DNA from 3 places in the Pseudomonas pohangensis genome. Region 1 is predicted to be linked to each of the others. Evidence: predicted binding sites of a transcription regulator. Region 1 holds the regulator's gene; each other region holds the start of a gene.
The links. Region 1 encodes LexA, which represses DNA repair genes until DNA is damaged. Its sites were predicted from a motif close to CTGTNTNNNNANACAG; they were not measured.
Positions count from the first base shown of each region.

Region 1 (2,268 bases):
GGAGCTGAAAGTGGCCAAGGTTGATCCGCGGCTGGCGCTGATCGAGGCCGTCAGTCTGGAGCAGGACGAGCCGGAACTCGGCCTCGAACAGATCGAGAGCTGGCGGCAGTCGCTGAAGAATCTGGCCATGCGTTTTCGCGAAACACTGGTCGAGTGGTGAAGCTGCAGGATGGACGGGTTAGGGTCGTGGCAGGTACGGCTGGTACACTAGGCGGCTTTCATCAGGGGTTGCATTCATGCCAACAGCGTTTCTTGAAATAGTCGAGCTGCCTGACGGGCGCATTGTTTTGCGTCGTGGCGATGATCAGGAGTCTCTGGTTACCCTGGAGTTTTCAGCCGACGCCCGTGCGTTTTTGCAGGGTCAGCAAGTCGAGGTCGCCAAGGCGATGCTGAATGTCGGTGTGCAGATGGCCGGGCGCCTAGCTGAAGGTGGCTTGCTGAATGAAGAGGGTACGCGCGTCCTGCACTGAGCGGCTTGGCGAGCTCGACATTCCGGCTGCCCGTCCGGGTTATTTCAGCCCAGTCGAATATTCAGACTCTGGCTTTGTCCCTGCAGCGCCATCAACGTCAGCATTTGCCGTGAATGTGCGTCCAGTGCCTGTAGCCAGCTGATTACCGTATGGCTGCGGCCCCGTTGCAATGCCTCGCAGGCCAGTTCGACTGCAGTAGCCGCACTGCGGGTTTTCAACAGCAGGATGACGTCGCGCTTGAGCCCGGCGTTGCGCAGCCAGCTGCGGGTGAGCCAGGCCGGTGCATCAATCAGGGTCAGCCAGCGATCGCCTGCCTGCTGGCTCAATTCGCGCAGAACAGGTGCCAGCAGTAGCAGGCAATTTTCCTTCGAGCCACATAAAGCCAGTTCGCTGAAGCATTCCACAGGCCCGGCCCAGGCACTGCCTGCTGGTTCGCCGGGCAAAGGTATTGCCTGCGGCTTGCTGGCGGCGCCGTGAAACAAGGAGAGCTGTGCGCGCTCGCTCGATTGCGTATTCAGCATTGCCTGCCCCAAGTGCGGAAAGTGCTAGCGGCGAATAACGCCGACACTCAAACCTTCGATCACCAGTTCCTGATCCTGCAGGTTGACCTCGATCGGCGCGAACTCGGGGTTTTCTGCGATCAGCCAGACCTTGTTGCCATCGCGCTTGAAGCGTTTGACCGTGACCTCATCGTCTATGCGTGCCACCACGATCTGGCCATCGCGTGCCTCGCGGCAGCTATGCACCGCCAGCAGGTCGCCATCCAGGATGCCGATGTCCTTCATGCTCATGCCGCGCACGCGCAACAGGTAGTCGGCTTTGGGATGAAAGAAATTAGGGTTGATCTTGCAGGACTCTTCGACGTTTTGTTCGGCCAGAATGGGTGCGCCGGCGGCGACCCGGCCAATGACTGGCAGGCCCGGTTCTTCGTCGACAGTTTCAAAGCCGGGGATGCGGATACCGCGTGACGCACCGGGGGTCATCTCGATGGCACCTTTGCGGGCCAATGCCTTGAGATGCTCCTCGGCGGCATTGGGCGATTTGAAGCCCAGTTGCTGGGCAATTTCCGCGCGTGTGGGCGGGTAGCCGTTATCTTCCAGGCAGCGTTTGATGAAATCCAGAATTTCAGCTTGGCGCGGAGTCAGCTTGAGCATGATGTTCTCTGTTTGTTTATACAGTTGCTGTGATTATATACAGTGATCTGCTGCTGGCAATGTCTTTTAACCGCTGCTCGCCCGGCGATTGCGCGTATTCTTGGGCGCCGGCTGCAAACCTGCCCCGAGGCAGTATTGGTGCTTGCTGGCCGTTGATTCAGGCCGATGGCTGGGATATTTTGAATCCTCCGCCCATCACCATGTCGTGTTTGCTTGACAAGGCTTCGTTGTGAAACGTATGTTTCAAACGATTGTTTGTCAGGTGAATAAATCATGGCCCAGTCGGAAACTGTCGAGCGGATTCTGGATGCTGCAGAGCAACTGTTTGCCGAGAAGGGCTTTGCTGAAACATCTTTGCGGCTGATTACCAGTCGTGCAGAAGTAAATCTTGCGGCAGTCAATTATCACTTTGGCTCGAAGAAAGCGCTGATTCAGGCAGTCTTTTCCCGCTTCCTCGGACCATACAGCCAGAGCCTTGAGCGTGAACTGGATCGCCGCCAGGCCAATTCCGAGTACAAGGCCTCGCTGGAGGAGCTTCTCGAACTGCTGGTCGAGCACGCGCTGGCGATCAAGCCACGCATCGGTGACGACCTGTCAGTGTTCATGCGTCTGCTCGGTCTGGCTTTCAGCCAGAGCCAGGGGCA
Region 1 covers NZ_LT629785.1:2,370,336-2,372,603, reverse strand. Annotated here, with positions in the region: gene BLT89_RS11170 (DUF6586 family protein) at 1-160, shown strand, start outside; gene BLT89_RS11165 (hypothetical protein) at 237-470, shown strand; gene sulA (SOS-induced cell division inhibitor SulA) at 515-991, opposite strand; gene lexA (transcriptional repressor LexA) at 1,016-1,624, opposite strand; gene BLT89_RS11150 (TetR/AcrR family transcriptional regulator) at 1,898-2,268, shown strand, end outside.

Region 2 (2,268 bases), 230 kb from region 1:
AAGCCGGCAATCAGGTCAGTGGCTTGGCTGGCTTCGGGAAACCAGCGGTCCATGGATGCAAAGCCGTGGATCACGCCCTCGATACGCGTTAGCCGGGTTGCCACGCCGGCCTGTTCAAGTGCTGCGGCATACGCCTCACCCTCGTCGCGCAGCGGGTCGAGCCCCGCAGTGATGATCAGCGCCGGGGGCAGGTGCTGGTGGTTACCGGCCAGCAGCGGCGACACCAGCGGACTGCTGCGCATGGCTTGGTCCGGCACGTACTGATCAATGAACCAGTCCATGCGCTCCCTGGTCAGGAACAGGCCCTGGGCAAATTGCAGGATTGAAGGCCGGTCGAGATTGCTCAGATCGACTGCCGGATACAGCAGGGCCTGGGCGGCGATGGCCGGGCCCTGCTGTTCGCGCGCCTGCAGGCTCAGGGCTGCCGCCAGGTTGCCGCCGGCGCTGTCGCCAGCCAAGGCGATCCTCGTGGAATCGCCATTGAAGGTTGGCGCATGGGCGGCTACCCAGTGCAGAGCGGCAACTGCGTCATCCAGTGCCGCGGGAAAGGGATTCTCCGGGGCCAGTCGATAATCCACGGAAACCACGATGGCACTGGTCTTGGCGGCCAGTGTGCGGCACAGGTTGTCATGGGAATGCAGATTGCCCAATACCCAGCCGCCGCCGTGGAAGTAGATGATGATCGGCAGTGCCGCGAGGCTGGCTTGCGGGGTGTAGATACGGACCGGCAGTGCCACGCCGGGGCCGGGAATGTCCAGATCGCGAACCGCGTGGACCCCGGCGGGACGGGCGATGAAGAAACCGATGCTCTTGTCCCGGCTGGCACGCATGGCCTGTGGACTCTTATCGCCACTGGCAGCCTGCCAGTCCGCCAGCTTGCCGATGATGGCTGCCGCTAGCGAGAGCCGGCCGTGCGGCGAATTGCGCCAGCGGTTGATTAGCAGTGCCAGCACGGCCAGGCCAGTCAGCAGTAGTACGAGGATGATCAGGAGAGCTGTTTTCATGGTGTCCCTGGCGCGCAGGCGAGTAAGGAATTAAACCGCATTGTGCCCCAGGGATGATCCACTGGCAGACTGCTGATACAGCTTGATCAGTCCGGGTGATCACGTTCGTCGGTTGCTCAGAGAAAAATACATGCAGGGGTAGCCGGCGTACTTGCCATATGGAATACTACTGTCTACATATACAGTTGTTGGCGAGCGATGGGCTCCCTTGAATACGTGAGGATGGCAATGGACGAGAATAAAAAGCGTGCACTGGCGGCAGCTCTGGGTCAGATCGAGCGGCAGTTCGGCAAAGGTGCAGTCATGCGCATGGGCGACCATGAGCGTCAGGCCATCCCGGCAATTTCCACCGGCTCGCTGGGCCTTGATATCGCACTGGGCATTGGCGGCTTGCCGAAAGGCCGGATCGTCGAGATCTACGGTCCGGAATCATCCGGCAAGACCACGCTGACGCTGTCGGTCATTGCCGAAGCGCAAAAACTCGGTGCGACCTGCGCCTTCGTCGATGCCGAGCATGCGCTCGATCCTGAATATGCCGGCAAGCTCGGGGTGAATGTCGATGACCTGCTGGTGTCGCAGCCGGATACCGGCGAACAGGCGCTGGAAATCACCGACATGCTGGTGCGCTCGAATGCGATCGACGTGATCGTCATCGACTCGGTGGCGGCGCTGGTACCCAAGGCCGAGATCGAGGGCGAAATGGGTGACATGCACGTCGGCCTGCAGGCGCGCCTGATGTCGCAGGCACTGCGCAAGATTACCGGCAACATCAAGAATGCCAACTGTCTGGTGATCTTCATCAACCAGATCCGCATGAAGATCGGCGTGATGTTCGGCAGTCCTGAAACCACCACTGGCGGTAACGCGCTGAAGTTCTATGCCTCGGTACGCCTGGACATTCGCCGTACCGGCGCGGTCAAGGAAGGTGACGAAGTGGTCGGCAGTGAAACCCGCGTCAAGGTGGTGAAGAACAAGGTGGCGCCGCCGTTCCGCCAGGCCGAGTTCCAGATTCTGTATGGCAAGGGCATCTACCGTAACGGCGAGATAATTGATTTGGGTGTGCAGCTTGGTCTGCTGGAAAAATCCGGTGCCTGGTACAGCTATCAGGGCAGCAAGATCGGCCAGGGCAAGGCCAACTCGGCCAAGTATCTGGAAGACAATCCGGAAGTGGCGCGCACTGTCGAACAGCTGATCCGCGACAAACTGCTGGCTGCGCCTGTACCGCAAAAAGCCGCAGCTGCGGTGGATGAGCTGGCAGACGTCG
Region 2 covers NZ_LT629785.1:2,596,112-2,598,379, reverse strand. Annotated here, with positions in the region: gene BLT89_RS12245 (alpha/beta hydrolase) at 1-1,004, opposite strand, end outside; gene recA (recombinase RecA) at 1,233-2,268, shown strand, end outside.
Region 2: a site for LexA is predicted at 1,174-1,189, ahead of recA (recombinase RecA). Genes of this name have one in related genera too.

Region 3 (2,268 bases), 1.8 Mb from region 1:
GGTGATAACCGCTTCGGTGACTGCTTCGCCCAGATAGTCTTCGGCGGTTTTTTTCATTTTCTTCAGAATTTCCGCAGAGATCTGCGGCGGCGCCATCTTCTGGCCGTTGACCTCGACCCAGGCGTCGTTGTTGTCAGCCTTGACGATCTTGTACGGCACCATCTGGATGTCTTTCTGTACGACATCCTCAGCAAAACGACGGCCAATCAGGCGCTTCACCGCATACAGGGTGTTATGCGGATTGGTCACTGCCTGGCGCTTGGCCGACTGGCCAACCAGAATTTCACCGTCATTGGCATAGGCAATGATCGATGGCGTGGTGCGTGCACCTTCGGCGTTCTCGATGACTTTGGCTTTGCCGTTTTCCAGAATGGAGACGCAGGAGTTGGTGGTCCCCAGGTCGATACCGATAATCTTGCCCATGAATATTCTCCAATACTTTGACTTGATTCTTGATTACCGCCACAACCTGCAATCAGGTCATCACGGCAGCATTAAACGCTTGAACTAACAGATGGGGGTTGCCTTGGAAATTTCAAGTACACCCATCGATCTAGGACTGGGTTGCAGACGGCGCCTTGCTCACCACAACCATGGCAGGCCGCAACAGGCGGCCATTGAGCAGATACCCTTTCTGGAACACCTTGAGCACACTGTTGGGCTCCACCTCGGGACTTTCCTGCATGGCCATCGCCTGATGGTGCTCGGCATTGAAGGGCTCGCCATGTGGATCCAGCGCATCTACCTGATAACGCTTGAGGGTATCGACCAGCAACTTGAGGGTCAGCTCCATGCCTTCACGCACAGGCTTGCTCGCCTCATCATCCGCACTGGTCAACTCAAGTCCGCGCTCGATGCTGTCAACCACCGGCAGGAGGTCGGTGACCAGCTTTTCCAGCGCAAATTTGTGTGCCTTCTCGACATCAAGCTCGGCACGCCGACGCACGTTCTGCATGTCGGCAGCAACCCGTAGGGACTGGTCCTGCGCCTCGGCCAGCTGCTCTTCGAGCGTTTGAATGCGCGCCTGCAAATCCTCGCCTGCCTCCGCAGTTTGCCGGGCTTCAGGGTTCGGGCTATCCAGATCCACTTCGTCAACCATCAACTTTTCCTCTCAATTGGGGCGTCAACACGCTTCCGCCTTGCACTGAGCATCTATATGGGGACTGTGTGCCCGGCTTCAAGGGCAAAGGTGATTGTCAGCAGCAAATCGGATACTGTATAAATACACAGCATTCAACATTCGAGGTGCCCCATGCTGATCCATCTGGCTGTGAACAATTTCGCCATCGTCGAACACCTCGATATTGAACTGCAGCAGGGCATGACGGTGATCACCGGCGAGACCGGTGCCGGCAAATCCATCATGCTCGACGCCCTTGGCCTGGCCCTTGGCGACCGTACCGACAGCGGCGTAGTGCGCCCCGGCAGTGACAAGGCCGACATCCTCGCCAGCTTTGATCTGAGTGAAATACCCGAAGCCCGCGACTGGCTGGCCCAGCGCGACCTGGATCAGGACGGCCCGTGCATCCTGCGCCGGGTCATTACCGCCGAAGGCCGCTCACGCGCCTACATCAATGGCAGCCCCTGCCCGCAAGCGGATCTCAAGGCCCTCGGCGAACTACTCATCGATATTCACAGCCAGCACGAGCACCAGTCGCTGCTGAAAACCGACACCCATAGACGCCTGCTCGATGAGTTCGCCGGCGCCAGCGAACTGGCCCGTCAGGTGCAATTGGCCGCTCAGCGCTGGCGCCAGACCAGCCAGCAACTGCAGCGCCTGTCCAGCAACAGCAACGAACAGCGGGCCCAGCACCAGCTACTCAGCTACCAGATCGAAGAACTGGAAAATCTGGCCCTGGGTGATCACGAACTGGAGCAACTGGAGCAGGAACACCGCACCCTGAGCAACGCCGAACAGCTGCTTGCAGCCTGCAAGCAGGTTCTCGACCTGTGCAGCGACAGTGATGCCGGCAACGTGCTGTCGGCATTGGCCACCAGCCTGCAACGCCTGACCGCCTTCCCCGGACATACCGGCGCCATCAGTGAAACCGTCAGCCTGCTGACCAGCGCGCAGATACAGGTCGAGGAAGCGGTGGGCGAACTGAATCGTTTTCTCGACCACTTTGATGCTGACCCGCAGCGCCAGCAACTGCTGGAAGAGCGACTCGACGCCATCTACAACCTGGCGCGCAAGCACCGGATCAAGCCTCTGGAGCTGCCCGGCTTGCAGCAGAAACTGCTCGAAGAACTGGACGGACTGAATGCCGA
Region 3 covers NZ_LT629785.1:554,991-557,258, reverse strand. Annotated here, with positions in the region: gene dnaK (molecular chaperone DnaK) at 1-423, opposite strand, end outside; gene grpE (nucleotide exchange factor GrpE) at 554-1,099, opposite strand; gene recN (DNA repair protein RecN) at 1,253-2,268, shown strand, end outside.
Region 3: a site for LexA is predicted at 1,215-1,230, ahead of recN (DNA repair protein RecN). Genes of this name have one in related genera too.